Regions from separate parts of the Paenibacillus uliginis N3/975 genome, predicted to be linked through region 3. Evidence: predicted binding sites of a transcription regulator. Region 3 holds the regulator's gene; each other region holds the start of a gene.
The links. Region 3 encodes CtsR, which represses protease genes until heat stress. Its sites were predicted from a motif close to ATGGTCAATAAAGGTCAAACA; they were not measured.

Region 1 (10,791 bases), 860 kb from region 3:
ATTGGCAACGCGCGGTTTACGGTTGAGAACCGTGAAACATTTGAGACGCAAGTGATTGAGAAAGCGATGGTGAATGCGGACCTCAAGGCACAAGCAATTGCCAAGGCTTCCAAGCGGCAGCTTGGTGTTGTTGTGAGTGTAGTTCAGGATGAGGCTGCGAACCGTGATGTATTCAGCTTCGGCAACATGGAAATGAAAGCGGAAAGTACTTCCATGGACGCAGGCACATCTGTGAAGCCGGGAGAAATCAAACTCATTACACAACTGTATGTTCAGTATGAAATGAAGTAATTTATGCATGTAAAAAACGTATGAAAGTCCAAAAACCGTCCAAATCGCAGTTATTGCGGAATTGGGCGGTTTTATTCTTTCTGGATATTAGGAAAATGGTCACAAATGACAGAAACTAGACGGGACAAGGCCTCTCCCTGTCGAATTACACAGAAAAGTGTTGTGTATGGGGTCAAAACAGGGTATAGTGAATATGCAAAAAACTGAACATAAATCTGTCGATAAGCCATACCAATGGATATGGCTTTTTTTTCTTAATCTATAGGAAAGACTATTACCATTAACCGTAAGGGGATGATGATGCATATGATTGAACTTGTCCAGGTAGAAAAACAATTTCAAGGACAAGCGGTCGTGCATCCGCTGTCGCTCTCCATTAAGGAAGGGGAATTCCTGACTTTGCTGGGCCCCAGCGGCTGCGGCAAGACGACAATCCTCCGTATGATTGCAGGATTCGAACAGCCGACGGAAGGGGAAGTGTGGCTCGCCGGGCAGAACGTGACCGATACGCCGGCGAACAAGCGAGATTTGAATCTCGTTTTTCAACATTATGCCTTATTCCCGCACATGACCGTAGAAGACAATATAGCTTTTGGTTTGAAAATGAAAAAAACACCCCGTGCGCAGATTAAGGAACGCGTAGCGGAAGCCGTAACAATGACGCAGCTTACTCCGCTAGTGGACCGTTATCCGCACCAGCTTTCCGGTGGGCAGCAGCAACGTGTTGCCATTGCCAGAGCAATTGCAAACAAGCCGAAGGTGCTGTTGCTGGATGAGCCGCTTGGTGCGCTCGATTTGCAGCTTCGCAAAAACCTGCAGTCCGAACTGAAACATCTGCAGCGTACGCTCGGGATTACGTTTGTTTATGTAACGCATGATCAAGAAGAAGCGATGATGCTATCTGACCGAATCGTGATTATGAACAACGGGAAGGTCGAGCAGATCGGAACACCGCGTGAAATATACGCCAGACCGCAGACTCTATTCGCTGCAACCTTTGTTGGAGAGAACAACATCTTCTCTTCACCCGAAGGGCTTTTTGCCGTGCGTCCCGAAAAAATCATTCCGCAGCGCGGACCGGGCGCCAAGAAGACGGGTGTCATCGAGGACGTTCAGTATCTCGGCAATGTGCATAAGCTGATGGTACAGCTCGAGAACGAACCGATGAGGGTTACGATTGCGCTTGACTTCACGGATGATGAGCCTTGGGAAGTCGGTGAAACAATCGGACTGAACTGGAATGCGAGGGATGAGGTGGGCATCGGGTCATGAGAAAATCGAAATTCCTCCTGACTCCCGTCCTGCTGTGGCTCTCTTTGTTTCTTATCATTCCGATGCTTATCGTAGTGGGGATCTCGTTTCTACAGCGTGATGCGCTGGGTAACATAGTCTTTTCCTTCAGTCTGGAAGGATATAAGACGTTTTTTGATCCACTTTACCTAGGAATCTACTGGGACACGATTGTCCTGTCGGTGCTGACTACACTGATTTGCCTGATCGTCAGCTATCCCCTGGCCTATTATATAGCCAACGCCTCCCCGCGTATCCAGACGTGGGGTCTCATCCTTATTACTGTACCGTTCTGGATCAATTTTCTGATTCGTACGTATGCCTGGGTGCTGCTGCTTCGGACACAGGGAGTTGTTAACACCTTTCTTATGAATCTGGGATGGATCGATGAACCTTTACAGATGCTGTATACCAAAGGTGCTGTATTGCTGGGGATGGTATACAACTTTATTCCGTTTATGGTGCTGCCGATTTATGTGGCGCTGGAGCAAATGGACAAACGTCTTCTTGACGCGGCGAGTGACTTGGGTGCCTCCCGCTGGAAAGCGTTCCGTCATATTACACTGCCCCAGAGCAAATCCGGTATTATGACGGGTTCGATTCTAGTTTATGTATCGACGACGGGTATGTTTGTCGTTACGGATATTTTGGGCGGCGCAAAGTCAGCCATGATCAGCAACATTATACAGGCACAATTTCTCGGGGCCCGGAACTGGCCTTTCGGGGCTGCGTTGTCGGTTATTTTCGTGATTACCTCGCTGGTGCTGATTATGCTGTTTAACCGGGCGATGCAAGCCCGCCACCAACGTGTGAAGGAGGGGAGAGCATGAAGAAACGAAATCACCCTCTGCTTGGATTTCACTCGTTCCTAATGATGGCGTTCATCTATGTGCCGATCATTATGATCATCATCTTTTCCTTTAACGATACGCGGCTCAGTGGTAACTGGGAAGGCTTTACGTTTGATTGGTACGTATCTCTGTTCACCAATAGACACGTCATGGAAGCTCTTATGAACAGCTTGACGGTCGCCGTCGTATCGACGATTATATCTACTGTTCTTGGTACGCTCGCGGCTTTATCTCTTCGCAATCTGGGGAAGAAGGGCCGCAGCGGCATGAACGGACTGCTGTACCTGCCGGTTATCATCCCGGATATCATTATGGGTCTGTCATTGCTCGTGCTGTTCACACAGCTGAATATACCTTCAGGCAAGGCAACCATCATTATTGCTCATATTACATTCAGTCTGTCTTATGTATATGTAGTGGTGACGGCTCGTCTGGCTAATATGGGTAAGCAGCTGGAGGAAGCGGCATTAGATCTGGGAGCTACCCGTTGGCAGACGTTTCGTCATGTTACCCTGCCGCAGATTTCTCCGGGGATTATCGCCGGGGCTTTGATTGCGTTCACGTTGTCGCTCGATGATTTTATGGTTAGTTTCTTTGTAGCCGGACCGAGCTCGACTACGCTCCCGATTTATATTTACGCTCAGGTGAAGCGGGGCATTTCCCCGGAAATTAACGCGCTCTGTACACTGCTGATTTTGGTGAGTGTGACCTTGATCCTGCTCGCGCAATATTTCCTTAATCGGGGCAAGGGTCAGAAGAAACACAAGACACTGCCGATCTAAGCGGAAGTACCGCTTTTCGGATAAATTCAATATAATGTATGGCGGAAAGAGAGGAGATAGTGAATTGAAAAAATCGAGATGGACCCGTCTGCTGCTGGCAGGCATGCTCGCTGTGGTGTCGATAACATCCTTGGCGGCTTGTGGCTCTGAAAAGGAAACCTTGCACATTTACAGCTGGGCTGACAACTTTGACCCAGAGGTGCTGAAGGATTTTGAGAAGGAATTTGACGTCAAGGTAACGTACGACAATTACGCGAACAATGAGGACCTGCTGGCGAAGATTAGAGCTGGCGGTGGCGGATATGACTTGATCCAGCCTTCGGATTATATGGTGAAGACCATGATCAACATGGATCTGCTAGAGCCGCTTGATAAGAATAATATCCCGAACATGGAGAACATTGCGGATACATTTAAGGATCCGGATTTTGATCCGGGTAATAAATATTCCATCGTGTATATGTCCGGTGTGACGGGAATCGCATATAACAAGAAGTATGTTAAAGAAGAAATTAAGAGCTGGAATGATCTGTGGAATCCGGCTTACAAAGGAAAGGTGCTGCTGCTTGACGACAACCGTGAAGTGATCGGTATGGCTCTCAAGAAGCAGGGCAAATCCAACAGTTCCACGGATGAAGCAGAGATTGGAGCAGCTGTGGATGATCTGAAGACATTGCTGCCGAACGTGCTTGCTTTTGACACGGACAATATTAAGCAAAAAATGATTCAAGAGGAAGGCTGGATTGCAACCGTATGGTCTGGTGATGCTTCCTTTATCGCGAAAGAGAACCCTGATGTGGGCTATGTTGTACCTGAAGAGGGTGGAACGATCTTCTCCGATAACTACGCTATTCCAAAAGGCGCTAAAAACAAGGAACTGGCTGAGAAGTTTATGAACTATATGCTAGATCCGAAAGTTAGTGCGAAAAACTACGAATTCATCGGCTACAGCAATCCGAACGCTAAAGCGATGGAATTCCACAGTGAGGAATACCGTAGTGACAAGATGATCAATCTGACAGAAGATGAGCTTAAGCGAACCGAATGGCTCAGTGATGTCGGAGAGTCTCTGCAAATTTATGACCGCTTCTGGACAGAACTGAAGAGCGGAAGATAAGTTAATATTCTCTGCAAGAACGTTATTGAATCAAAAAGGGGGTGTCCCAAAAGGTCTGTTGACCTGGGACACCCCTTAATCTGTTTCTAAGACGCTGCGTGTACGAATCGTTCCTCCGACCGCTCTTGCCCCCGAGAGTCACTGTTCAGCCAAACAAAATGCCACCAACACACATTTTACTTACTCCCCACCTGCAGCCTTCCATTCCTGCTCCGCATGATAGATCATTTGTGCAACTTCATCCCATTTCAAAGTACTGTACAGATCTACCTTGGACAAAATTTGAGAAAGATATAATAGCTCATCCTTATCTCCCTCGGTTAATGGTCCGGACTTATCGAGAATGGACGGTACAGGCATATACCAGGAAAAGAAGTTATTAGACAATGCGTTCATATCGCTTCTCGAATCTTGGGGTACAAGGTAGGGCAGTTGCTGCCAGCTCTTGTTAGTGCTCTGAAGTGACATCATGGTATGGGTTAACCACAGCTTAAGATCCTCTCTGGCTTCCGGCTCATCCCATTCATTTTCCTTGTCCATGCGTACGATGGTGTTCCGTGCCGACATTAAATGCTGCGCAGCGTCGGAGGCGGCGCTTATGACATGCTTCCGTGCCGCATGGCGTTCGGTTTGTAGCTGATACGTTTGAAAAATTGCAAATCCCAAGACGACAATAAATAACAAAATCCTTACATTTCTTTTAGAGTTCATCTAAGATGCTTCTTTCCTTTTTTTATTAAGAATATCATGAACATTGGATGTTGAAAATTGGCGAATATGGGGTGCGTAAGATTCTCAATCTTTACAATTTGTTTGGATTTGCTAATTGTTGGCATCAAAATTGTCACCGTGATTGTTACCTCTCTTGCTGTCGTGTTTCCTATAATGGAAAACGGGTAATACATTAAATACTTAAATTTGGAAGGTGGAGAATAATAAATGGGGAACAAAATGAAGTATGGTGCAGCAGTCGTTGCGGCGGGTGTGTTACTCGGTGGTCTTGGTTGGAGTGGACAAGTGGTGGATGCCAGCTCATCTAAAGCTAAAGTGACCGTAGCAGCTCAAAAATCTGCCAAATCGGAAATTGCACTGAAATGGAACGGCAAGGCCTTAACCCAGAAGGGGATGCTGGATAATGGCACGGTTTTTGTACCTGCTACAGCAATACGTGATGCACTTGGTATCCCGTTAAAATATGATGCGAAAAACAGAACTTATACCATTGGCAATGGCTACAACAAACTGAGTGCAGCTGTCTACGCTAATAATGAAATCTACCTTACCGTGAACGGATATGATGTAGGGGAGCCAGGAGGCAAGATTGTGAATGGCCGCCTATATATCCCGTATAAAGTACTGAATGAGTACATGGGTGTTCAGGGACAATGGAATTCATCTCTTAAATCACTCAGCATGACCCCGAAGAAGCAAAATTCGATTACGATCAAGTCGGCGACGTTGAAGAAGAAGGTTCTAAATGTGGAGGCTGTTGCGAATTATCCAGTGGTGAGCGGGCTTGAAAATGAACAGGCTCAGACCGAAATCAACAAGGTGCTGAAAAAGAACGCGGAGGACGTAATTACCGCGGCTGAAGGAAACGTTGGAACGCAACCTCCATCCGGAACGAAATATCCGTATGAGTTTCAAGGGGATTTTGTAGTTCACTACAACGCACAAGGGTTGCTGAGCATCACGGCTTATGACTACACTTACACTGGTGGTGCTCACGGTATGACTTTCCGCAACAGCTTTACGTTCTCGTTGAAGGATGGTAAACAACTTAAGCTTGGCGATGTCATCAACATGCAGAGCAAGAACAAGCAGAAGCTGAACAATCTCGTGTTGAACAAGATGAAGAAGGACGGAGGCTACCTCGGCGGATTTAAAAGCGTGCCTGCCGATGCTGATTTCTACCTGAAGGATAACGCAGCAGTTCTGTACTTCCAATTGTACGACTACACAGCTTATGCTTATGGATTCCCTCAGTTTGAGCTTAACTTGAAGGAATGGAAGTAAGGCAAAATATGAAGACAAGGCATTCTCCGGATGGCGGGCATGGAGCGAGAGCTCCATTATCGCTCAATCGTGGGGGATGCCTTTTTATTTCGGAAATGACCGAGGGAATAACCCGTCAGTCCTGCAATAACAGCAATAGCTATGCAAAAGACCACAAGGATAATATCAGAGGGCATGTTTAGAAAGAACCTTAGTCCATAGAGCGGAAAGACATCCAAATATTTCTATAGAAAAAGGGCTGACATCCACATTTGCGGATATCAGCCCTTTTATTTAATGAATAATTAAATGCCTTGTGATGGTGTCTTTTCAAGCACTTGGTCAACGAGACCGTATTCTTTAGCCTCACTAGCCGTCATGAAATAGTCTCGATCGGTATCCTTCTCAATACGTTCCAGCGGTTGGCCGGTACGCTCTGCAAGGATGTGGTTCAGCTTATCGCGCATTTTCAGAATGCGGCGAGCACGGATTTCAATATCCGTCGCTTGTCCCTGTGCTCCGCCCAGAGGCTGGTGAATCATAATTTCGCTGTTCGGCAGCGCGAATCGCTTGCCTTTAGCTCCAGCATTCAGCAGGAAAGCCCCCATGGAAGCAGCCATACCGACGCAGATGGTGGACACGTCAGGCTTGATAAACTGCATTGTATCAAAAATAGCCATACCAGCAGTAATGGATCCGCCAGGGCTATTGATGTAAAGATGAATGTCCTTCTCAGGATCCTCTGCTGCCAAGAACAGCATTTGTGCAATGATGGCATTGGCAACAACGTCGTTTACGTCGGAGCCGAGGAAGATAATGCGGTCTTTCAGCAATCTGGAATAGATGTCGTACGCCCGCTCACCGCGGTTGCTCTGTTCAACGACCATAGGTATAAAACTCATATAGAAAACCTCCCCTTAAATGCATTCCTCATTAAAATACTGTTACCGTATTACCCAAATAATAAACAATTTCAACCATAAAGTCAAAGATAGTCAAACTATTGGTTAAAAAAAAGAGCCGTCATAGGCACTTATGGGTAAACAGTATATAGAGTTCTGAAAATAAATGGCGCGCCCGCGAGGAATCGAACCTCGATCTCAGGCTCCGGAGGCCTACGTCATATCCATTGGACCACGGGCGCAAAATTAGCAACGAAGATGATTATACCTCGTTTTTGAGAAAAAAACAAGTGATTGATAAGATTTAAATCACGTGTTCACGCTTCGCAATTACCGGCAACTCGGGATGGGTAAGCTTTGTGTTCCAAGATGCAATGTAATCACAACATATTAGCTATGTAGAGGTCACCTGGCAAGCCTGACCTCTGATCATACAAGTGACATTTTCACAGGCGATTGACATATATGTTTTTGCGTCCGCTGCTACGAGAACAAGCAGTCGATTCAGCATGTCACCTATACTTAAATAAGGGTAAGAAAAGAAAAGTAAGCGAACTGTTGAAGCGGACGGAGACATCCGGCTTGCTCGTGCTGAAGGACGGCAGCATTGTCAGTGAAAACTACTATCGGGGCAACCGCCAATGCCAGCGGAACTTATCCATGTCTGTATCCAAGTCGTTCATGTCCTCCTTAATCGGGTTCGCTTTGCAGGACGGGAAGATAAAAAGCGTTGACGAGCCGGTCACGAACTATTTGCCGCAGCTACGCGATTCGGGCTTATAAGGATGTTACGATCAAGCAAGTGCTGCAAATGTCTTCCGGCATTCAATTCAATGAAGACTATGCGGATGAGTCGTCCGATTTGAACCGATTGGCCTATGAAATGGCCGCAAATAACCAGTCGATCTCAGAATATGTGACCACATTGCCCCGCTCCTCCGAACCGGGAACGTTTGTATATAAGAGCATTGATACCCATATTTTAGTGATGTTGATAGAGGAAGCAACTTCTCTCCCGTCAATGGGTGAAGGAATCGGTCACGCCGGACCGGAAAGAGCTTGAGCCTGGAAACGCGACTCCGGAGTTCGGTTATCAATATCAATGGTGGATTCCGCTTGGAAGCGATGGAACGGAATTCAGCGCCATCGGCATTTGGGGGCAGTATATTTATGTCGATCAGCAAGCAGGGGTCGTCATCGTCAAGACGAGCACGGACCCGAACTTTTTGGAAAATGAATATGAGACGATGCTCGCCTTCCGTTCGATTGCCAAAGCGGTACAGTAATCGAATGCGGCATTGCATTGCATATTGTTGAACAAGGTCCCCCTATGGATGGAGTTAGGAATAGGGGGACCGCTTCGGGCTCGGAATGAGCCCGAAGCAAACATTATCTCCCTTCGCCGACAGCTTCCACAGCGATTTTCCCCGTTATTTTTCACCATGCTCTCTCTCTCCTTACATTCTTCATGCTCCGCGCTCCGGCCAAGACATGTTATGATAAAAGAAAAAATGGTTAAGGAGAGGTATGCTCATGAATCAGGTTCGTGTCCTTGCTGACAGCGCGATCGATCTTCCCCGGTCCGTTCTGGAGGAGCTGAACATCACAGGGCTGCCGATAATCGTAACTCAGGATCAGAATCAATACGAGGACGGCGTTACTATACAACCGAAGCAAATGTTCGATGGTATGCGCCAGGGTCTGGTGTACAAAACGTCCCAAGTTCCGATGGAGCGGTTCCAGCAGATATTCACAGCCATCGCAGAATCCGGCGAAGAGGCGATCTACATTGCATTCTCTTCCGAGTTATCGGGTACATACGCATCCTCACGGATGATGCTCGATATGGTGAAGGAGGATTATCCTGACGCAGCGATAGATATCATCGATTCCAAATGCGCCTCCTTGGGCTTCGGCCTCGTCGTCGAACAAGCGGCGCGCTGGGCGGCCGAGGGGGTGTCCCGCGAGCGTCTCGTCTCCAAGGTGCGCGCTTTGGCCGCGGGGCTGGAACATGTATTCACCGTGGATGATCTGGAATACTTGTACCGCGGGGGCCGGGTAAGCAAATCCTCCGTCGTTATCGGGGGCTTGCTGAACATTAAGCCGGTACTGCATGTGGAGGATGGAAAGCTTATTCCTGTAGATAAGGTCAGAGGAAGGAAGAAGTCGATTCAGCGGCTGGCCGACCTACTGGAGCAGCGCGCCAATCTGGAAGACAAGGATCAACTGATCGGCATCGCCCACGGCGACGACGTGGAAGCGATGGAGATGCTGAAGCAAATCATAAGCGAACGGTTCGGGATGCATAACATCATGACCGGCTCGATCGGCTGCGCCATCGGCGCCCATTCTGGTCCGGGCACGCTCGCCCTGTTCTTCCGCAGCCGCACCTATACGGAAGCTGATTAATCAGGCACTAATGAAGCCCCGCTCCGGAAGGATACGGGGCCTGTCCGTCTTCTTCCGCATTCGATGCACCATGCCAATGGCAAAGCGCGCGCCAAGCATTTCACAAGAAACTGGGTGGTACAGGCTTAGAGAACCGGTCCGAATCATGCCGCAGCCCAATCATTTCCGGTGATCGGATAGATACATGCAGGCCGATTCCTGCACATATACGAGAATAAAGAATCGCTGGTAATGATAGCCGTTTCACCCTGTCAGGATCGGCAGAGGGAATATGGTGCATAAGAATGGCCGAGGCTGAGAAATATACATTCGGAACACTTGCAACCATCATAAATATTGAGTAGAATAAAGGTGGGACTCAAAACGTTTGACTGGGACATTTTGCGACCATAGAGAAGGAGATCCAAGACGAAGTTGCAGGAGTGGAAAGCATGCGTAATTTATTAGAAATACAAGAGCAGCTTCTGCCCGATCTCATGGACACTCTCAAACGAAGGTATACGATCCTTCATCAGATCAAGCTATCCGGAATTGTTGGGCGCAGGACACTTGCAGCATCGCTGGCAATGACCGAACGTGTGCTGAGGGCCGAAACGGACCTCTTGAAAGCACAGGGGTTGATCGAGATTGAGACGCTTGGGATGAGGGTCAGCAGTGCCGGAACGAACTTGCTGGAGCAGCTCGAGCCGGTGATGAAGGACCTGTTCGGATTAGCTGACCTGGAAGAAAAAATCCGCGAGGCTTATGGGCTACGCAAAGTGGTTATTGTCCCGGGTGACAGTGAGTCTTCAACCGATGTGAAACGTGAGCTTGGCAGAGCTGGAGCAAGAGCGCTTCTGTGCTTTGTCGACAACGGAGACATTATCGCGGTAACAGGTGGATCGACGCTCGCCGAAGTGGCGGAGCAGATGACACCGTCGTCGGTCGGTCCTTTGAAAGGTTCGTGGTTCGTACCCGCAAGAGGTGGCTTGGGTGAGAGCATGGAGATTCAAGCGAATACCATCGCATCCAAGATGGCCAAGAAGGTGGGAGCCGAATATCGGCTACTGCATGTACCTGACCTGCTGAGTGACGATGCTTATCAGTCACTTGTCCAAGATCAGCATATCCAAGAAATTGTGGATGTTATACGAAGATCATGTGTGATTGTTCAT
Region 2 (10,791 bases), 2.2 Mb from region 3:
AAATATGGCTTGAAGAAGCTTTCCATTTAAGTTCGGAATCCGATTTCTCAGTTGGTGAAGGAATTATTGAAGGTCTTCCTCTGCAGGAAGAACAGCTGGAGCGATTGAAACAGACTATGGCTGTCAACTGGACGATTGCGGAAGTCGGCAAAAACGAGCAAGGCTACAACGTTAAACTGACAGTTCGAGGTTTGCAATAATCAGAATAGTAGAAGCCCCCATCTTCTTGTATAGACAAGGAACGGGGGCTTTTAAATGATGTTACATCCGGCTCGGCGTCGGCAGTCCAAGAACCTCTAATGCTTCACCAAGCGTTTCTTTGAAAATAGAGGTTAGCCATACGCGGAACTTCAGCACGTCACCATCCGTCTTGAGGATCGGGCATGCCCCGTAGAAGTTGTTGAATAGCGAGGCCAGCTCATATGCGTAATTGCATAGAGAGCTTGGCGTGAGTTCTTTACCCGCCGCATAGAGTGAATCATGCCATGTGCTGATATGTCTGAGCAGAGCATGCTCTGCTTTTTCAAGAACAGGGAACTGCTCCGGTACGAATGGCATCACACCTTTGTCATGGGCCTTGTTCAGTACACTTAGGGCGCGAGCATAGGAATAGAGCAGATAAACGCCTGTATTTCCGGAAATTTCGGTAGCTTGTTTTAGATCAAATACGACCTCGGTTTGCAGAGCAAAACGCAGCAGGTAGTAGCGGATGGAAGCCGTGGCGATATCCCGGCTGGACAAGCCGTTCTTGTCCGAACGAGATTCTTCGATGACGTTTTCCATCAGGTCGATCAGTTCTGTTATTTTAATGCCGATGCCTTGACGGCCGGACATAGCGTAAGAGGCTTTACCGTCAGAGGTGTCAATGCCAAGATCCGCTGCAGCAGACGGGCTTAAGGATACAACGCCATAGCTAACATGACGCAGTTTCTCTGCTTCCGTGGTGAACCCTAGTCCTTCAAGCGCCTGCTTGACCATCGCCTGTGGATATTGCTGTCTGTAATCAATGACGTTGATAACCATATCGGCTTTACCGAACTGTTGATGCTCACCGTGAGAGCTGGTCGTCCATACTTCGCCTGCAAACTTTTTGTACATAAAGTCATTTTGGAGCAAGCCGTATTTCCATAAATGATATGCTATATCTTTTGCCGTATAGGTTAATATGCCGTTAGAACGAACCAGTACCTTATCTATACTGTGCTCTGTATCACTGTCATCCCCGGACTCCTGCGATTGCTTTAATACCCAGCAGCCGGCGAGTTTACCTTCTGTCTCCTGATGGAACAAGGAGGTCTGCTTCAGCAGCTCAAATGCAGATACCCAAAATCCCTCTCTGACGATATTGCTTTCCCAGACAAGTAGGTCGTATTCAATACCGAACTGCTTCATTTCTTCGATGTGCTCACGTACAATCCTCTCAGCTACAAGCAACCCGACCCAGGACAGGTTTTGGTTACCTTCCTCAAGTGCATGAAGAACATCGGTTCTTTGGTGAACCAGTTCCGGGTCATTTTGATAAGCCTTGTTGATCGCGGAGTATATATCCCAGCAATAATCTCCGAAACGGCGATGCTCTTTGGATAAGGAAATGTTCTGAATGCCGACGACCGTATCCGCCAACTGATTGCCGAGATCATCAATGTAGTTATGAACTTCCACTTCGTATCCGATTTTTCTCATCAACCGAACGAGTGTGTCTCCGATACAAGAATTTCTCAGGTGACCAATATGTGCTGATTTGTTCGGGTTGATGGATGTATGCTCGATTACAACCTTTTCCGCTGGTAATTGAGGAAGCTCAAAAGTCGTTTGAGCCCATGTGGACCAATCCATATAAAAATTTATGAACCCCGGCGGCACAACTTGGATATGGTGGATCAGTTTTGCAAAAGACTTGTCTTGTTCAAGCTGAACTTTAATTTGCTCAGCGATGTTCAGCGGTGCCTTGCGAAGGGTTTTGGCTAACTGCATGGCAATATTCGTGGAATAGTCGCCATGGTCCATATTTGCAGGCTGCTCGACTTGTACTTGTAAAACATCTGGCAGAACCGCTCCTGGAGTTGATGACACAACATGCTGCACCGCTTGTTCGATGCCTGTAGTGATGAATTGACTTAACATTTTTAGTTCCCCCTTAGAAAATAAAAAAAGCCCTCATCTCATAAGAGACGAGGACAATAGCGCTCGCGGTACCACTCTCGTTGCTAAACCATAGGTTTAACCACTTCAATACAATAACGGTGTAAGCCGGGTCTTCCTACTAGTTGTTTCAGAAGACCATCTCATGGGTCCGCTTCGTGACCGAGCCTGTACCGGTTCCCACTCTCCCGGCTCACTTGGACATAGACGTCGATCAGTACTCTCCCAATCATTGAACTGCGTTATTCGAGTTTTTCATATTATAACCAATCTACCGTGAAAATCAACTATCATTTGAATGCAACGATTCGAAGTCGTTTATAGTCCGCATAAAATGCATCGTCTTTCCACAGGGAATGTTTCGTAAGCTGACTTATATGCTCGATAGCATTCTTCTTGTCGTCCGGCGTAAATCCAATGAAAAAGTTGTCGCCAAAATGAGTAAGCCAATCCTTAATGCCATTTTCACCGCCGAGAAGCCGGGTTGGACGGTCGAAATGGTGAGCCAGTGCGACCCTGAACCCTGTCTTCTCTAATAATGAAGCGTATTCGCCAATACTAGGGTAGTACCATGGATTGCGGCTGTTCGTGTCGATTCCGTATTGGGATGATAACACCTCTTGTATAGCCTCCGCAATCATCCCGATATTGCCGGCTCCACCGAATTCAGCGACAAAGCGGCCGCCCGGGTTTAGTGCCCGGTATACAGAAGAGGCAGCATCTGCTGCCTTGGTCATCCAGTGCAGCGCTGCATTGGAGAATACGGCATCATAGAGAGTGTCTGTGTTGAAATCCTCACCATTACCAACAACGAATGTCAGATGCGGATACTTGACCTTGGCTCTTCTGATCATCTCTTCAGAGAAATCCATTCCAACGACAGAGGACCCGGACGCAGCGATTTCGTTTGCCAAATCCCCGGTACCGCAGCCAAGATCCAGAATTCGTTCTCCTTGCTGAGGGGCCAAAAGCTCAATTAATCCTCTTCCGTACGTTGATACAAAAGACAGCTGGCGGTCATAGTCTTCAGGCTTCCACACTTGATCTGAGCTCATAACACCACTCCTTGACTATTAGTGCTCTTATTGTGGCATATACGAGGTTATAAATAGAAATATATAGTTATTATGGAACTTATAGTTTTTACCTATTAATAGGAGTGAGATGAACAGAAAAGACCGCTCTTTGGCGGTCTTTTCTAGGGAGATTTTATTTTACGGCTACCAAAAGAGCTCCAATAGCGATCATAGCTACACCAGCTGCGTTGATCCACGATATTTTTTCGCCGAGGAATACAAATGCTAGGATGACCGCAATGACGACACTTAGTTTATCAATAGGACCAACTTGTGATACTTTGCCGTATTTTAATGCTAAAAAATAAAATAGCCACGACAACGCACCTGCTACGCCGCTTAATACGATAAAACTGAGAGCTTTTTTCTGGACCAAAATTTCGCCCAGTTGAGCGAACTTGCCTTGAACCGCTACGACACCGAGTAAAAATAAAGCCATGATAACCGAGCGGATCGCAGTTGCGGAGTTCGCGTCAATGTTTTGGAGCCCGATTTTTCCGAAAATGGCCACGAGTGAAGCCATTACCGCTGAGAGCAGGGCATATGTAAGCCATAAAGGCATGACCGTTCCTCCTTTAGAACAGATAAGTTGGTTTTAACACATAATGAAATGGCGGTATATGTATTAATATTTGCACTTAGTAGTATAGAGCATTATTAGAAATACTAAAATAACGAATTGTAGGCACAAAAAAACCGCCATAAGCGGTTTTCTCATAAGCGTCCCAGGTCGGGATACGGCCTTCCAGGCCGACTGCGAAGCTATGCTAACGAAGTATAATGCTCCGACGCCCCCAAGGGGTTCTCACCCTTCTGGAATACGCAAAAAAACCGCCCTTTAAAGGCGGCTTTACTTAGAACGTCCCAGAAGGGATTCGAACCCCTGACCGACGGCTTAGAAGGCCGTTGCTCTATCCAGCTGAGCTACTGGGACATATTTTTCAAGCAGGGAATATCATACCATGTGATAAAAATAAATTCAAGAGTTAAATTCAAAAAAATAACGATTAAACATAACCGCATCGTGTTATATATTTAAGACATACTATATAATCACGCATTATATAACAGCTAACGTTTATGAAGAAGCGGCATTTTTCCTTAAGTTTTTCCGTTTTTTTAACTTGGCGGGGGATATGCTATAATCTACAAATATGAAAACGGAAAAGAAAGGAGGTGTCCTTATAAAGGACTCCTACTCCCCAGACAAAGAAGACAAAAATATCATCCTGTTTCCGAAGACATTGGATTACTACCAGATTCAACTCACCGTCATGCTCGAAAACGAACGCTACGGGGAGGCCATGGAGCTCCTCCGATTTCTGCTTCAGTGCCAAGGACAGAACGAACGGAATTACGAAGAATGGCAGGCGCTGCTGGAGTGGCTGGAAGCTGCTTTTCCACAAGCTGTATCCGGTCCCGCCAGTCAAGAGGAAGCAGATAGCGAGAGTGACGAGGACGAGGCGGATATGGCCCGCCGCATGGTTCAGGACAAACTTGCTCAGGACGCTGGTTATGCGGATAAATTGCTGGACACGGTCATGAACGGACCTCTAACGGAGCAAACGGTACTAGCGCTGGAACAACTGGCTTATCTCGATCGGCCGGAGGTCGATGTGGCTCTGACTACATGGCTTAAGGAACAGTCTCTTCATCCGCTGCTGCAGTTCCGTGTACTGCAAACTTTACGCCGCCGAGAGATGACCGGTTTTGTAACACTTCAGAGAGGCGCGGAAACGGTAGAGATCGAGGTTGAGCATGTGCCTTTGAGTCATAGCGAATTTCCGAATGCCATTCTGCAAATATTGGAGCGTGTGGCTGAAAAGACCGAAATCCATGAACCAACGCTGTATTACTTTGCCCAGGAGCTGTGGACACAGTTTGTTATGGCGATTTATGGCACAACGGATTACCGTTCCATGCTGGATGGCGAAGAATCTACTCTGGATATATGGGCTGCGGCTCTGCATGATATCGTCTCCGAAAGTTTGAAAGGCATCCGCGCTGAAGAAGAAGTCCGGTCTTATTATGAGATTACCGATACGATGCGATTCCGATACGAGGGGGCATATCGTTCTCTCAAGCAATTTGTCTCGGCAGGCGTAGAGGATTGATAAAGCGGGGAAACGCTTTCGATCTGGAGCCATAAGGGTTCGCCCTTGAAAAAGGATTTAATGTTGTTTATACTATAATGGTTATTCGGTACGTGATATATTATCTGCGCCGACCACGTGAATTTTTTTGGAGGGGAAAGCATAAATGAAAGCAACTTGGGAAAAAATAGAGAAGAACCTTGGCGTTCTTGACGTTGAGGTTGAAGCGGACCGCGTAGCGGCTGCCCTCGACAAAGCTTTTAATAAAGTAGTTAAAAAAGTAAATGTACCTGGTTTCCGTAAAGGTAAGGTACCTCGTTCAATCTTTGAAACACGTTATGGGGTAGAAAGCCTCTACCAAGATGCTATCGACATCCTGCTTCCTGAAGTATATGGCGAAGCTGTTGAACAAGCGGAAATCTTCCCTGTAGATCGTCCGGAAATCGATATCGAGCAGTTCTCCAAAGGGGAAGCATTCAAGTTTAAAGCAAAAGTAATAGTTAAACCTGAAGTGAAGCTTGGAGACTACAAAGGTATTGAAGTAGCAGCAGTTGCTGCCGAAGTTTCCGATGAAGAACTGAGCCAAGAGCTGGAGCGTCTGCAAGAGCGTCATGCCGAGCTCGCTGTAATCGATGAGGGAACAGCAGCTTCCGGTGACATCGCAGTCATTGATTTTGACGGTTCGGTTGACGGAGTTCCTTTTGAAGGTGGACAAGCTGAGCGCTATTCCCTCGAACTTGGAAGCAACACGTTCATTCCAGGATTTGAAGAGCAGGTTATCGGAATGGGAACTGGAGACTTCAAAGATGTTGAAGTAACATTCCCTGAAACGTATCATGCGGAAGAGCTCGCTAACAAAAAAGCAGTCTTCAAAGTAAAAGTACATGAGATCAAGCGTAAACAGCTTCCTGAGCTGGATGACGAGTTTGCTAAAGACGTGAGCGAATTCGATACTCTTGACGAGTACAAAGAAGACCTGAAGAAGCAACTGTTGAACCGTAAAGAGCAGGAAGCTCAAGGCGTTCGTGAAAACGAAGTTGTCGAAAAAGCGGCAGCAAACGCTGAAATTGAAATTCCTGAAGCGATGGTTCAATCCGAAGTTCAAAACATGATGCGCGATTTTGACAATCGTCTTCGCCAGCAAGGCATGAACCTTGAAATGTTCCTCAGCTTCTCCGGCCAGTCTCAAGCTGACCTGGAAGGTCAAATGAAGGACGATGCTATGAAGCGCGTTCGCAACAACCTGGTTCTTGAGCAAATCGGGAAAGAAGAGAAGCTCGAAGCGACCGAAGAGGAAATCAATCAAGAGCTTAGCAACATGGCAGAACAGTACAAGCGTCCTGTTGACGAAATCCGTAACATTTTGGCTTCCAATGGTTCCCTTGACAGCCTGCGTGAAGAACTTGTTCTTCGCAAAACAATCGACTTCTTGCTGGAAAACAGTGTAGAAGGTGCACCGGCTGCAAAAGAAGAAACAGCAACAGAAGAATAATAAATAAGGCTGCTGCAGAAGCTGCCATTACATTGGATAAGGCACGTATTTTATGACGTGCCTTATTTTTACCTAAAAATACCCAATTTATTACTAAATATGACATGAAATGGGTGTTTTTTGCGGAAATACATAATGAGACAAGTTGGCAGGATATAATTTTTGAGAAGTTCATAGAATGTAAACATGGTTAAAAAATGACATAGGGCGTTGAACATGTTAGAATAACTTTTGTAACGCAAAAGTATAATTTTCAAGGAAAAGAGGTTGGTCGCATGAGTCTGGTACCTATGGTTGTGGAACAAACCAATCGAGGCGAGAGATCTTATGATATCTATTCCCGATTACTGAAAGATCGCATTATTTTCCTCAGCGGTGCGATCGATGACGATGTCGCCAATCTTGTCATTGCCCAGCTGCTTTTCTTGGCTGCGGAAGATCCGGAAAAAGACATCCATTTGTACATTAATTCTCCTGGTGGTTCTGTAACAGCCGGGATGGGTATATATGATACGATGCAGCTTATCAAGCCAGATGTGTCCACCATTTGCGTCGGTATGGCCGCAAGTATGGGTTCGCTGCTGTTGACTGCTGGAGCGCCGGGTAAACGTTATGCGCTGGAGAACAGTGAAGTAATGATTCACCAACCGCTCGGTGGTGTTCAAGGCCAGGCTACTGATATTCAAATCCACGCAGATTGGATCATCAAGACTAGACAGAAGCTTAACCGTATCTATGTGGAACGTACGGGTCAATCCCTTGAAAAAATCGAACGTGATACGGACCGCGACTATTTCTTGAGCGCGGAGGAAGCGAAGTCTTACCGGATTATTGACGAGGTCCTGTCTTCACCGATCAAATCTTAAGAGGTGGTATAGTATGTTTAAATTTAACGACGACAAAGGGCAGCTGAAATGCTCTTTCTGCGGCAAATCGCAGGAGCAGGTTCGCAAGTTAGTTGCAGGGCCCGGCGTTTATATATGTGACGAGTGCATTGACTTGTGCTCCGAAATCGTGGAAGAGGAACTTGGCCACGAGGAAGAAGTGGATCTGAAAGATATTCCGAAGCCACGGGATATCCGTGACATTCTGGATCAGTACGTTATCGGACAGGATCAGGCGAAAAAATCGCTTTCTGTAGCCGTTTATAACCACTATAAGCGTATCAATACGCAGAACAAAATTGATGACGTTGAATTGCAAAAGAGCAACATTTTGCTGCTTGGACCAACGGGTTCCGGTAAAACACTGCTTGCGCAAACCATGGCTAAAATCCTTAACGTTCCTTTTGCTATTGCAGATGCGACTTCCTTGACAGAGGCCGGATATGTGGGCGAAGACGTTGAGAATATTTTGCTGAAACTCATTCAAGCTGCAGATTTTGATGTGGAAAAAGCGGAACGCGGCATTATCTACATCGATGAGATTGATAAAGTGGCCCGTAAATCCGAGAACCCGTCTATTACACGTGACGTTTCCGGTGAGGGTGTTCAACAGGCTCTTCTGAAGATTTTGGAGGGAACTGTAGCTTCGGTTCCACCTCAAGGAGGACGAAAGCATCCGCATCAAGAATTCATACAGATCGACACAACCAACATTCTGTTCATTTGCGGCGGAGCGTTTGACGGTCTGGAGCAGTACATCAAGCGACGGATCGGCAAAAAGGTTATCGGTTTTAACGCTTCCGGTGAAGGTCAAAAAGACCTTAAACCGGGTGAGTACCTGACAATGGTACTGCCGGAAGACCTTCTGAAATTCGGTCTGATTCCGGAATTCGTAGGACGTTTGCCAGTCATCTCCACGCTGGAGCCGCTGGATGAGAAGACGCTCGTTCGGATCTTGTCCGAGCCGAAGAACGCTCTTACGAAGCAGTATCAGAAGATGCTTGAACTCGACAACGTTAATCTGAAGTTTGAACCGGATGCGCTGGAAGCTATTGCTCGCGAAGCGATTAAGCGTAATACTGGTGCGCGCGGTCTTCGCTCCATCATCGAAGGCATTATGCTGGATGTGATGTATGAAGTTCCGTCCCGTGATGATATAACAGATTGCGTCATTACCGAGAAAGTTGTTCAGGATAAAGCCATCCCTGAACTTCAAGGAAATGGCGATAATGACAAGAAACAGGAAGAGAGCGCCTGATAAAGCGCTTTTGAAATAAATCAATGCCGATTCTCCACCCCTACCCTCTGTTTATTCATCTGGGTAGAGGTGGAGCTTTGGCGTTATATGGGAGAGATATAACCATGTTTTTGAGACAAGACACACGGCCCGTAAAAGTGGGGAATCTCACGATCGGCGGAAGCAATGAAGTCATTATTCAAAGCATGTGCACAACCAAAACCGCAGATGTTGAAGCTACAGTTGCTGAGATACTGCGATTGGAAGAAGCCGGATGTCAGCTTGTACGGGTTACGGTAAACAATGACGAGGCTGCTGCAGCCATTAAGGAAATTAAGAAACGAATTCATATTCCTCTGGTCGCAGATATTCATTTCAATTATAAATTGGCACTCGCCGCCATTGAGAATGGAATCGATAAAGTCCGCATTAATCCCGGCAATATCGGTAAACGTGAGAAAGTCGAAGCTGTCGTGAAGGCGTGCAAAGAAAAGGGGATTCCGATTCGCATCGGGGTAAACGCAGGCTCTTTGGAGAATCACTTGCTGGAGAAGTATGGTTACCCGACGCCCGAAGCTATGGTGGAGAGTGCCTTGTTCCATATTGGCATTCTCGAAGAACTGGATTTCCATGATATCATTGTGTCGCTTAAGGCCTCTGATGTGCCTATGGCTATTGCCGCTTATACAAAAGCTGCGGAGGTCATTCCATATCCGTTGCATCTTGGCATCACTGAAGCCGGAACTTTGTTCTCTGGAACAGTAAAAAGCGCAGCTGGACTTGGTGTCCTATTATCCACGGGAATCGGCAGTACAATGCGGATTTCACTCAGTGCAGATCCGGTTGAGGAAATCAAGGTTGGTCGTGAATTGTTGAAAACATTCGGCTTGATCTCCGATGCTGCAACTCTCGTATCATGTCCGACATGCGGCAGACTAGACATTGATCTATTCTCCATTGCTAATGAAGTGGAAGAATATATTGCGAACATTAAGGTACCGATTAAAGTATCTGTCCTCGGGTGTGCCGTGAACGGTCCCGGCGAAGCTAGAGAAGCTGACATCGGCATTGCCGGAGCACGGGGTGAGGGACTGTTGTTCCGCTATGGAGAAATGATACGTAAGGTGCCTGAAGCCACGATGGTTGAGGAACTGAAAAAAGAGATCGATCATATCGTTAAAGTATACGAAGAGACCGGAGAAATTCCTGGTCGTAAGCATAAAACGGGTGTGTAAACACTCGAAATAACTATAACTTAGACAAAACAAGCCAGGCTGCCTGAGGATTTATCCTTGGGTGGCCTTTTTGTGGCTCCGCGGTCTATGCTACGTTTCACTAGCAGACTGATGTGGTTGACCACATAAAGCGCGCTACGGATTCGGACTCACATTCCACTATTTGTTGCAATCGACGAGTTTTGCAATTGTTCCGGCCTGTGATTCCGTTATTTTCTTAAAACATACCTGGTTTCGCATGAATAGGCATAAATAACGGCTTCTCAGTCCGTGACCTCACTTGAATAGACGAAATTGCTCCATATAACGGAACGGGTGTCCCTCAAAATATCGCATATTTATTTTAAGCCACTCTCGACGAAAGTCTTGAGTTGGCGTAAGCTATTAATCCATTTCGATGGACACCCACGGAGCAGCGAAAAGGACGAAGCGATTCCGGAGAAGCGAAGCGGTCGGCTAAAAGCTTTCCAAAGGAAAGCTACTTCGTAAGCATACGCTCTTGTCCCCGAATTTCATCCTCTAAGAAATAATTCAAGATATTCGAGGGCAAGAGCGATAGTAGGAACGATTCGTACTTGTAGCGTCTCAACACACATTATTTTCAGATTCTTTGCATTTCCTTTCAATGAGCC
Region 3 (10,791 bases):
TGTCGGACTGATTAAGATGTCCCAGGGCGACGTCATTGTACGAGGACATAGTATTCGAAACCAGTTTGTAAAAGCGATACGCCATATTGGCGGGATTATTGAAAATCCGGAGTTTTATCCGTATATGAGTGGATACGACAATCTGAAGCAGTATCAGCGGATGTCTGAAGGAATTAATGAATCAAGAATTAACGAGGTCATCAAGCTGGTCGGACTACAGGACGCTATTCACAAGAAAGTCCGTGCTTATTCCCTGGGAATGAGACAAAGACTCGGTATTGCTCAAGCGCTTCTTCATGAGCCGTCTATTTTAATTCTGGATGAGCCAACGAATGGGCTGGACCCTGCTGGTATCCGGGAAATGCGTGATTACCTGAAGCTGATCGCGAGAGAAGAGGGCATTGCTGTTCTGGTCTCAAGTCATCTGCTGTCTGAGATGGAGTTAATGTGTAGTAGAGTTATCGTGATACAGGAAGGGAAGCTCGTGACTGAGCGTCCAATAGGCAGTGAGCCACAGAATGATCTGGTTTCGGTGACTTTCCGTGTCAATGATACTCAGCAAGTGCTGGAGGCTGTACACACGCTGGATGAAGTCAAAGTGATTGGTGTTCAGCCGGAACGAAACGAAGTCGGGCTCCAGGTGAAAGATGAAATGATACCACAGCTGATCAAGATTCTGGGGGATGCTGGAGTGGCCATTTATCGGATTGAAGAGATGAAACAATCATTAGAAGAAGAATTTTTGAAATGGACAGGGGGCAACCGCATTGCGTAGCTTTGGAAATCTCGTCACAAATGAATGGTTGAAAATGTTTAAGAAGAAAAGTTTTTTTGTACCGTATATTTTAGTGGCAGCCATGATTTTGTTTGTGGCTTACATGATAAATTCATACGCGGGCGGTGATACAGGTACAGGGTTCGAATATGCCAAAATGGTCGTAGCCTCCAAAGGAATGGGCCAAATTTTAACGATGCTTGCCATCGTTGTAACTGCCGGATCTGTTGCCAAGGAACACAGCTTCGGTACGATCAAACTGTTGCTGATCCGTGCACAGAGTCGTAGCAAGATTTTGGCCTCGAAATATGTCGTCATTGTGTTGTACATTATGTCACTGATTGCATTTGCGCTTGTCATCGGGCTTGCGACAGGGGCTGCAATGTTCGGTATGGGTGAAGGATCCGCGAACCTCCAGGACGTGCTCCTAGCTGCGGTGTACGGCCTAATCTATACTTTGATGTATGTTACATTTACGTTTGCCGTCGGTATTTTAACGAAATCGACAGGACCTGCGATTGGGATCGGGATGTTCATGGTTGTCGTCGAAAGCTTGGTTACTCAATTGCTGGCAAGCTATTCTTGGGCAAAGTACCTTCCGTTCTTTAATGTTGATCTCTCGATTTACAGTGGTGGTCCAGGGTCACCGATTCCCGGCATGTCACTGACGTTCTCAGCCATCGTGCTGGCTGTATATCTCCTCTTGTTTCTTGTCACAGGCTTTGTTACGTTTAAAAAACGGGATGTCGCTTGAAGAATCTAGGAACTAACTTATAGAGGAGAGCGGCGGAAAGGAGCAAAACTGAAAGTGACTATTGAATTCGACAATAACCTGCCGATCTATTTACAAATCATGAATTATTTAAAAAGAGAAATCGTAAGAGGAAGCCTGCAGCCCGGTGATAAAATTCCATCCGTTCGGGAGCTGGCAGCAGACCTTCAGATTAACCCCAATACGGTGCAGCGTACCTTTCAAGAACTGGAGCGTGAAGGCATTGTTGAGACGCGGCGCGGATTGGGAAGATACGTGACGAGTGAGGGATCTAAGATCATGACGATTAAAAAGGAAATGGCCGGTGAACTGCTGGAGCATTTTATCCGAGGTATGCAGGATCTTGGCTTTAAAGATCAAGACATTATGGCTATCGTAGCTGAAGCCGTTAACGATGACAGTAAGGAATCCGAATAGAAGGGGGGATACTACTAAGATGGAACACTTGATACAGTTTAAAGAGGTGTCTAAGAACTACGGCGGTAAAATTGCGCTGCATAATGTGTCGGTGAACATATCTGAAGGCAAAATCATTGGTTTGCTCGGGACGAACGGCAGCGGCAAGAGTACAATGATGAAAATTGCGGCAGGTCTTGTTCAGCCCTCAGCAGGGTCCGTCACCATCAAAGGTACCCCTGTGGGACTTTCGACAAAAGCGATGGTCTCCTTTATGCCAGACCGTCCGCTTACGGAATCATGGATGAAAGTATCCGATGCGATCAGCTATTTCAAAGATTTTTATGCTGACTTTGATGTTGAGAAAGCTCACAATATGTTGGAATTTATGAACTTAAACTTGAATGACAAGATTAGTTCATTATCCAAAGGGATGAATGAGCGGCTGCAGCTGACACTATCTCTTTCACGTAATGCATATGTGTACTTGCTCGATGAACCGATCGGAGGAGTTGATCCGGTGGCGCGCGGCAAAATTCTCAATGCGATTGTGGAATTTTATAATGAGGATAGCAGTATCATCATTTCGACACATCTGGTTAGAGACATTGAACGCATTTTTGATGAGGTGGTCTTTATTCGCAATGGTGAGATCGTCATGCATGAAGAAGTTGAGAATATTCGTCTTCAGCACGGAAAAAGTGTAGATGAAATGTTTAAAGAGGTGTTTGCAGAATGATGAGATTGCTGAAATACGACTGGAAGCGTAACGCAAGCTCGGTTCTTGGTCTGATGACCATTCTTCTGATCGTTCAGATATTAATCACGTCGGCAGGTTACATGCGCGGATGGGAATTTGGGGTTATGCTGGCTTTAAGTATGCTTGCATACGGAGTGGTGAGCACCATTCTGATTGTAATGGTATGCCGAACATTTGATCAGAACATCAAAGTGTATAACCGCCGTCTGCTGCCGGTCCGTTCCATTTGGAGTATAGTGTCGTCGCTAATACAGTCATGGATTAGTATGCTGATCCTTATGGTTTTGGTTATCCTGCACATGACGATACTCTGGAAGATAGAAGGGCTCGAATATGTTGTACGCTGGTCGAGTTTCGTCGCATTAGACTATGTCGTGGCCGCAGTAGCCGGTATTTGGAAATTCACGTTTGTAATGCTGGTTATCTTTTTATCGATTACAGTTGCCCGGGCTATAGGTAAGAAAGGGAGCCTGTGGATTGGTATCCTGTTCTTTTTTGCCATCCAAACTGCGATAGAATGGCTGGAATTTAAAATATTCACCTTCGACAATGGCTGGGTCGGTCAGGCATTCTCATTCAGTGTAGAGCAGGGTGGTATGGCTACGATTAATAATGAGTTCATTGAGATACCTTTAGGACCCCATGTATTTGAGATGCTGCTCGCCGCAGGTTTCATATATGCTATGGTTTACTTGATCGACCGTAAAGTAGAAGCATAAAGACACAATAATCGTACGCAAGACCTCGCAGGATGATATGCGGGGTCTTTTTTGGTTATGGATTAAGAGTAGTCGAACGGAATATAATCACTTTTTAACGGTTAGACTGAAATAAGAGACCTCTTGGCAAAATGAAAAAATGTGCTATAATAAATTCAAAGTCAAAGAAAGTCAAAGTCAGCAACAGTCGATTCAAACGAGTTCCAAAATGGTTAAAATTAACGTATAGGCAAGGCTCTGTGCGGACGTGTAAGATCATTACGGCTTAGCGTTTCAAGCAGTGGAGGATGAATGAACATGCGTAATATCTCTGATATTATCGAGCAGTATTTGAAGGGTATATTGCAAGACAGCACGGAGGGCACGGTTGAAATCCAGCGCAACGATCTCGCGGACAAATTCTCATGTGTGCCTTCCCAGATCAATTATGTGATCAGCACCCGCTTCACGTTAGAGAAGGGGTATCTGGTGGAAAGCAAGCGCGGGGGCGGCGGTTACATACGTATTCAGCGTATTGAGCTTCCGAAGCATACAGCACTTCATCACCATCTGCATCATTCAATTGGTAACTTTATTGATCAGACGGTAGCGGAGGGGCTGATTTACCAGCTTGAGGAGTCGCGGTTTTTGACGACACGTGAAGCATGTCTCATGCGGGCAGCTATCTCAAGGGAGTGTCTAAACGTCAAACTTCCTTACCGCGACGAGCTTCGTGCAAGAATCATGAAGGCGATGCTTGTTTCTTTGTTGGGTAAATGAGTCTGTGTTATAAGGAGGGTCATGAATATGGTGTGTCAAGAATGCGGTAAACGGCCGGCGACGCTCCATTTCACCAAGATTGTGAACGGAGAGAAGACGGAATTTCACTTTTGTGAATCTTGTGCCCGTGAAAAAGGGGAGATGATCCCTGGGACGTCGAATGGATTCTCTATTCACAGCCTTTTGTCAGGGCTGCTCGATCTGGATCCTACAGGAAAAGGTCAAGCTTCAGGCTCAAGGGGGCAGCAAGCCCCACGCTGCGAGGAATGCGGCATGACCTATTCACAGTTCAGCAAGCTCGGCCGGTTTGGCTGCAGTTCTTGTTACAAACATTTCTCGGATCGGCTGGATCCGCTCTTTAAGCGGGTTCACGGAAATACAACACATGTGGGCAAGATTCCGAAACGGAGCGGCGGCAAGATTCAGGTGAAACGCAAAATTGATGAGCTTAAGAAAGAATTGCAGTACCGGATTCTTCAAGAGGAGTTCGAGCTTGCTGCTGAAATACGCGACCAGATCCGTGAGCTGGAAAAGAGTATCGTTTAAGGCTAGGATGGTTGAAACTTAAGTTGCATTTGATATAGGAGGAATGCGTGATGTCGAATCTCCGGTTCACCGAACAGGCGCTGAGCGAATGGATGCGCGGTAACGGTCAGGATTCTGATATAGTCATCAGCACCCGGGTTCGGGTGGCGCGAAATCTGCAGCATCTTCCTTTTCCGCTGCTTGCGACCAACCAGCAGTCGGCAGAAGTGCTTGAGCGCCTGACTGGTGTATTGAAAGATCAGGAAGAGTTGAAGGAATTAGGATCTTTTCATACCATTATTTTGGATGATATGGAGGAACTGGATAAGAAAGTGCTCGTTGAGAAACATTTGATCAGCCCGGCTCTGGCGAATGAATCCCGGAACGGAGCGGTCATACTTACCGAGGACGAATCGGTAAGCGTCATGATCAATGAAGAGGACCATCTACGGATTCAGTGTCTGTATCCTGGATTTCAGGTCCGCGAAGCTTGGGATAGAGCTACAGCTTTGGATGACTTATTTGAAGATCAGGTCGACTATGCCTTTGATGACAAAAGCGGGTATCTTACGAGTTGCCCGACGAATGTCGGAACAGGGCTCCGGGCATCAGTCATGATGCACTTGCCTGCGCTCGTCATGACACAGCAGATTAATCGTATTTTGTCAGCCGTGTCACAGGTAGGGCTTACGGTCCGAGGCATGTATGGTGAAGGCAGTGAGGCTGTAGGAAATTTATTTCAGATTTCCAACCAGATTACGCTGGGGCAGACCGAGTCCGAAATTATAGATAATTTGCACAGCGTTGCACTTCAAATCATAGAACATGAGAAGAACGCCCGTGAACGGCTGCTGAGTGAATCAAAGCTGCGGATTACCGATCGCGTGATGCGCTCATACGGAATACTATCCTATGCAGCTGTTATGGAATCGAAGGAAGCGGCACAGCGCCTATCTGACGTTAGGCTTGGGGTTGATTTGGGACTTTTGCAAGGACCGCCGAGCTCAGTGATGAATGAGCTTAATGTTATGACCCAGCCTGGGTTTCTGCAAAAAAGATTTGGTGATTTGATGAATCCGGGAGAACGTGATGTTCACCGAGCAAAACTGATTCGGGAAATCCTTGGTAATCGACAACAATAATGCTACAAATGGGAATTTTGCAAAAATCCAAAAAGCGGTTTAAAATCAACGATATATAGGTTAGGACGATTGATCTCATCTATATATTGCACATTTGAGCGGCTTCATTTTGCATCATTCGGAGTTATAAAACAATCATTCGTGGAGGTGCAATACTATGATGTTTGGCAGATTTACGGAACGTGCGCAAAAAGTGCTTGCATTGGCTCAGGAAGAGGCCGTGCGTTTGGGGCACAACAACATAGGCACAGAACATATCCTGCTGGGACTCATCCGTGAAGGAGACGGCATTGCCGCTAAAGCGTTGATTGGTCTCGGCCTGGGGCTTGAGAAGATACAGGACGAAGTAGAAACATTGATTGGCCGCGGTCAAGAGCAGCCGACGAATATTGCATATACACCGAGAGCCAAGAAGGTAATTGAGCTTTCAATGGATGAAGCCCGCAAGCTGGGACACACCTATGTAGGCACAGAACATATCCTGCTCGGTTTGATTCGCGAAGGCGAAGGTGTGGCAGCCCGAGTACTTAACAATCTTGGCATAAGCCTGAACAAGGCCCGCCAGCAAGTGCTTCAGCTACTTGGCAGCAGTGAAGCCGTTTCGAGTCATCACGGACAGCCGCAAAATGTGAATACGCCAACGCTTGATAGCCTCGCACGTGACCTTACGGCCATTGCTAAAGAAGGCAATCTGGACCCGGTAATCGGCCGTAGTAAAGAGATCGAGCGTGTCATTCAGGTGCTTAGCCGCCGTACAAAGAACAACCCGGTTCTGATTGGTGAGCCTGGGGTAGGTAAAACCGCAATTGCGGAAGGTCTCGCCCAAAAGATTATTAACAACGAAATTCCGGAAACGCTCCGCGACAAGCGAGTGATGACCCTTGATATGGGCTCCGTAGTCGCGGGTACGAAGTACCGCGGTGAATTTGAAGATCGCTTGAAGAAAATCATGGACGAAATCCGTCAGGCCGGCAACATCATCCTCTTTATTGATGAGCTGCATACCTTGATTGGGGCTGGTGGAGCTGAAGGTGCCATTGATGCCTCCAACATCTTGAAGCCATCCCTTGCACGTGGTGAGCTGCAGTGTATCGGAGCTACAACACTTGATGAGTACCGTAAGTATATCGAAAAGGATGCTGCACTCGAGCGCCGTTTCCAACCGATTACTGTGGATCAGCCTTCTCCGGAAGAAGCTATTCAAATTCTTTACGGATTACGTGACCGTTATGAAGCCCATCACCGGGTGAAGATTACCGATGAAGCTATCGAACAGGCGGTTAAACTGTCTGACCGTTACATTACAGACCGCTTCCTGCCGGACAAAGCGATCGATCTGATTGACGAAGCAGGATCCAAGGTTCGCCTGCATACGTATACGATTCCGCCGAATCTGAAGGATCAAGAGTCGCATCTGGAGGATATTCGTAAGGAGAAAGACGCTGCCGTTCAGAGCCAAGAGTTTGAAAAAGCGGCTGCACTCCGCGATACCGAGCAGAAGCTGCGGGAAGAACTTGAAATTACGAAAAACCAATGGAAAGAGAAGCAGGGTCGTACAGATTCGGAGGTTACTCCGGAGGACATCGCAGATGTGGTAGCTAACTGGACGGGTATTCCTGTAAATAAACTTAAAGAAGAAGAAACTGAGCGCTTGCTCAATATGGAACAGTTGCTGCACGGCCGCGTCATCGGTCAGGAAGAAGCGGTTAAGGCTGTTAGCCGGGCAGTTCGCCGGGCACGTGCCGGATTGAAAGATCCGAAGCGTCCGATGGGCTCGTTTATTTTCCTCGGACCTACCGGTGTCGGTAAAACCGAGCTGGCCAGAGCACTTGCAGAAGCCATGTTCGGAGATGAGAATGCTGTAGTTCGGATCGATATGTCGGAATACATGGAGAAACATTCCACGGCTCGTCTCGTTGGAGCACCTCCGGGATATGTTGGTTATGAAGAGGGCGGTCAATTGACAGAGAAGGTTCGCCGCAAGCCATACTCCGTTGTCCTTCTTGATGAGATTGAGAAGGCTCACCCGGAAGTATTCAACATTCTTCTTCAAGTACTGGAAGACGGACGTCTGACTGACTCTAAAGGCCGTGTTGTCGACTTCCGTAACACATTGATCATTCTGACATCGAATGTGGGTGCTGAAGCGATTAAGCGCAACTCTACGCTTGGTTTTACAGCTGTAAGTGATGCGGGCAGAGACTACAACAACATGAAGGATAAAGTGATGGATGAGCTGAAGAAGAGCTTCCGTCCTGAATTCCTCAACCGGATCGATGAAATCATCGTATTCCATTCGCTCGAAGAGAAGCACATCGCCGAAATTGTGACGCTGATGTCCGATGAGCTTCGCAAGCGTCTGCGTGAATTCGAAGTAGAATTCGAACTGACAGATAAAGCGAAAGCTTTCCTGGCCAAGGAAGGGTATGACCCTGCATTTGGTGCAAGGCCGCTGCGCAGAGCTATTCAGAAGCATATCGAAGACCGTTTGTCTGAGGAGCTTCTGAAAGGAAATGTCGCGAAGGGTGACGAACTGGTTATTGATGAAGAGAATGGTGAGCTAAGCGTCACGAAGACGAGCACGCAATCCGCTATAACGAAATTTGAATAACAGGGTAGTCTATAAGAGGCCCCGCTGGTATACTGCCGGCGGGGTTCTCTTTTTTTAGAGGTTGTTCAAAAAGTCCGCTTTTGATCACGAAGTGAATCAGGAAGTGGGCTCGGCATCGAATCTTGAATTCAGCTAAAATGTTTCCTCCGGAAACATTTTAGGTGCTCACGTACCCAAAACAGCTGATGCTTCCGAAGACGTTTTCTACGAAAACGTGCAGCTCCGCTCCTCAGTCCCTAGCTTCATTCAACTCAAGCGTTTTGAAAAAACGCACATCGGAAGCATATGCCTCGGTGCTGAAAACCGACCTTTTTGAACACGCACTTATAGTAAACTTTTTGAATGTTCTTTACGATGAATTATAATAAATGGTAAACTTTGAGTAATGCCTGATTTTGCAAAGTTTTGACGAATATAGGCAGATGATGCATATCATAAAGGAGAGGCTATGGCAAAAACAAAAACAAAATTTTTCTGCACCGACTGCGGCTATGAATCGCCGAAATGGTACGGTAAATGCCCGGGCTGTCAGGCCTGGAATTCGATGGTGGAAGAAACAGAGACAGTCATCAAGACACAGGGGATGAATTCTCCCCTTTTTCATAGTAAAGAAAAGCCCGTATCGATCATAAATATAGAAAGCGGTAAGGAACCCCGGATCGAGACCGGGATTATAGAGCTGAACCGTGTACTCGGCGGCGGTCTCGTCCCGGGTTCACTTGTGCTTGTAGGCGGCGATCCGGGAATCGGGAAATCTACTCTGCTGCTCCAAACATCCAATCAGCTGGCGCGAAACGGACTTCGGGTGTTGTACATTTCCGGGGAGGAATCAGTGCGCCAGACGAAACTTCGAGCTGACCGTCTTGGAGCGCTGTCACCGGAACTTTTTGTTCTGTGCGAGACGAATCTGGATACCATTGAGGAAGCGATTGAGAACGTGCAGCCTCAATTCGTTGTCATCGACTCCATCCAGACCGTGTACCAGCCGGAAGTGTCAAGTGCACCCGGTAGCGTTGCTCAAGTTCGGGAATGCACAGCAAGATTCATGCGTCTGGCTAAGGTAAAAGGAATTGCTACTGTTCTCGTTGGTCATGTGACCAAGGAAGGTGCGATCGCGGGTCCACGATTGCTTGAGCATATGGTGGACTGTGTATTGTATTTTGAAGGAGAGCGGCATCACACGTATCGCCTTCTTCGCGCGGTGAAGAACCGCTTTGGTTCCACGAACGAGATCGGAATTTTTGAGATGGGTGAAGAAGGATTGCGTGAGGTGGGCAATCCATCCGAGCTATTTTTATCAGAACGGCCGCTCGGTGTTGCCGGATCAACCGTTGTTGCGAGTATGGAAGGCACCCGTCCAGTACTGGTGGAACTTCAGGCGCTCATCTCGTCAACCCATTTTCCTTCACCGCGAAGAATGGGTACAGGGGTGGATCATCACCGGATGAATTTAATTATTGCTGTACTTGAGAAACGAATGGGCATGTTCCTGCAAAATCAGGACGCCTATCTGAATGTCGCAGGCGGGGTTAAGCTGGATGAACCAGCGGTAGATTTGGCCATTGCAGTCAGCATCGCATCGAGCTTTCGGGATATGCCAACGAAGCCATATGATGTCATATTCGGCGAGGTGGGGCTGACCGGTGAAGTCCGTGCCGTTTCCCGAGCGGAGCAGCGGGTAAAAGAGGCAGAAAAGCTTGGATTCAAAAGAGTACTTATGCCTGAGAAGAGCTTGAAGGGCTGGAAGCATCCGAAAGGCATACAAATAATTGGAGTCAATACCGTGGCAGATGCACTAGCGGTTGCGTTAGATTAGGGGGCATACTAAGGTGAAAGAAACAAGCCAACTGGACAAAATGAATGATCTGCTGAAGCTGGTGGCGCCAGGAACAGCGTTTCGCGACGGGCTTGAGAATGTGCTAAGGGCAAAGACCGGCGCGTTGCTTGTCGTCGGCTACAGTCCGGAGGTGATGGAGGTCGTTGATGGCGGTTTTTCCATCAATTGTGATTTCTCGCCTAACTATTTGTATGAACTGGCGAAGATGGATGGGGCCATTATTTTGAGTGAGGACCTTAAACGGATCTTATATGCGAATACTCAGCTTATTCCGGACTCCTCGATATCCTCTTCAGAGACGGGGATTCGTCACCGGACGGCGGAGCGGGTAGCAAAACAGACCGGTAAGTTGGTGGTTTCCATTTCCCAGCGCAGAAACATCATCACGTTATATCAAGGGTCGATACGTTACGCGCTGAAGGAAATCGGCGTCATTTTGACAAAGGCTAATCAGGCCATTCAAACGTTGGAAAGATACAGAGTGGTGTTAAACCA

Region 1: the regulator CtsR is predicted to act here: its motif matches at 7,308-7,328, upstream of clpP (ATP-dependent Clp endopeptidase proteolytic subunit ClpP).
Region 2: the regulator CtsR is predicted to act here: its motif matches at 6,990-7,010, upstream of clpP (ATP-dependent Clp endopeptidase proteolytic subunit ClpP).

What each region holds. Positions count from the first base shown of each region.
Region 1 is NZ_LT840184.1:6,089,837-6,100,627, reverse strand. Features, by position in the region: gene B9N86_RS28280 (SIMPL domain-containing protein) at 1-291, shown strand, start outside; gene B9N86_RS28275 (ABC transporter ATP-binding protein) at 592-1,563, shown strand; gene B9N86_RS28270 (ABC transporter permease) at 1,560-2,411, shown strand; gene B9N86_RS28265 (ABC transporter permease) at 2,408-3,214, shown strand; gene B9N86_RS28260 (polyamine ABC transporter substrate-binding protein) at 3,279-4,331, shown strand; gene B9N86_RS28255 (hypothetical protein) at 4,512-5,042, opposite strand; gene B9N86_RS28250 (PdaC/SigV domain-containing protein) at 5,271-6,347, shown strand; gene clpP (ATP-dependent Clp endopeptidase proteolytic subunit ClpP) at 6,632-7,228, opposite strand; tRNA gene B9N86_RS28240 (tRNA-Arg) at 7,396-7,470, opposite strand; gene B9N86_RS28235 (serine hydrolase domain-containing protein) at 7,694-8,011, shown strand; gene B9N86_RS28230 (serine hydrolase) at 7,959-8,291, shown strand; gene B9N86_RS28225 (hypothetical protein) at 8,254-8,514, shown strand; gene B9N86_RS28220 (DegV family protein) at 8,762-9,637, shown strand; purine riboswitch at 9,769-9,869, opposite strand; gene B9N86_RS28215 (sugar-binding transcriptional regulator) at 10,069-10,791, shown strand, end outside.
Region 2 is NZ_LT840184.1:4,741,396-4,752,186, reverse strand. Features, by position in the region: gene B9N86_RS22375 (hypothetical protein) at 1-200, shown strand, start outside; gene B9N86_RS22370 (arginine--tRNA ligase) at 262-2,124, opposite strand; T-box leader at 2,165-2,384, opposite strand; gene B9N86_RS22365 (class I SAM-dependent methyltransferase) at 2,433-3,197, opposite strand; gene B9N86_RS22360 (EamA family transporter) at 3,352-3,780, opposite strand; tRNA gene B9N86_RS22355 (tRNA-Arg) at 4,079-4,152, opposite strand; gene B9N86_RS22350 (hypothetical protein) at 4,373-5,332, shown strand; gene tig (trigger factor) at 5,478-6,803, shown strand; gene clpP (ATP-dependent Clp endopeptidase proteolytic subunit ClpP) at 7,079-7,669, shown strand; gene clpX (ATP-dependent protease ATP-binding subunit ClpX) at 7,683-8,945, shown strand; gene ispG (flavodoxin-dependent (E)-4-hydroxy-3-methylbut-2-enyl-diphosphate synthase) at 9,050-10,159, shown strand.
Region 3 is NZ_LT840184.1:502,179-512,969, forward strand. Features, by position in the region: gene B9N86_RS02155 (ABC transporter ATP-binding protein) at 1-775, shown strand, start outside; gene B9N86_RS02160 (DUF2705 family protein) at 768-1,529, shown strand; gene B9N86_RS02165 (GntR family transcriptional regulator) at 1,584-1,964, shown strand; gene B9N86_RS02170 (ABC transporter ATP-binding protein) at 1,984-2,682, shown strand; gene B9N86_RS02175 (hypothetical protein) at 2,679-3,422, shown strand; gene B9N86_RS02180 (CtsR family transcriptional regulator) at 3,720-4,181, shown strand; gene mcsA (protein-arginine kinase activator protein McsA) at 4,209-4,727, shown strand; gene mcsB (protein-arginine kinase McsB) at 4,778-5,848, shown strand; gene clpC (ATP-dependent Clp protease ATP-binding subunit) at 6,006-8,459, shown strand; gene radA (DNA repair protein RadA) at 8,908-10,275, shown strand; gene disA (DNA integrity scanning diadenylate cyclase DisA) at 10,289-10,791, shown strand, end outside.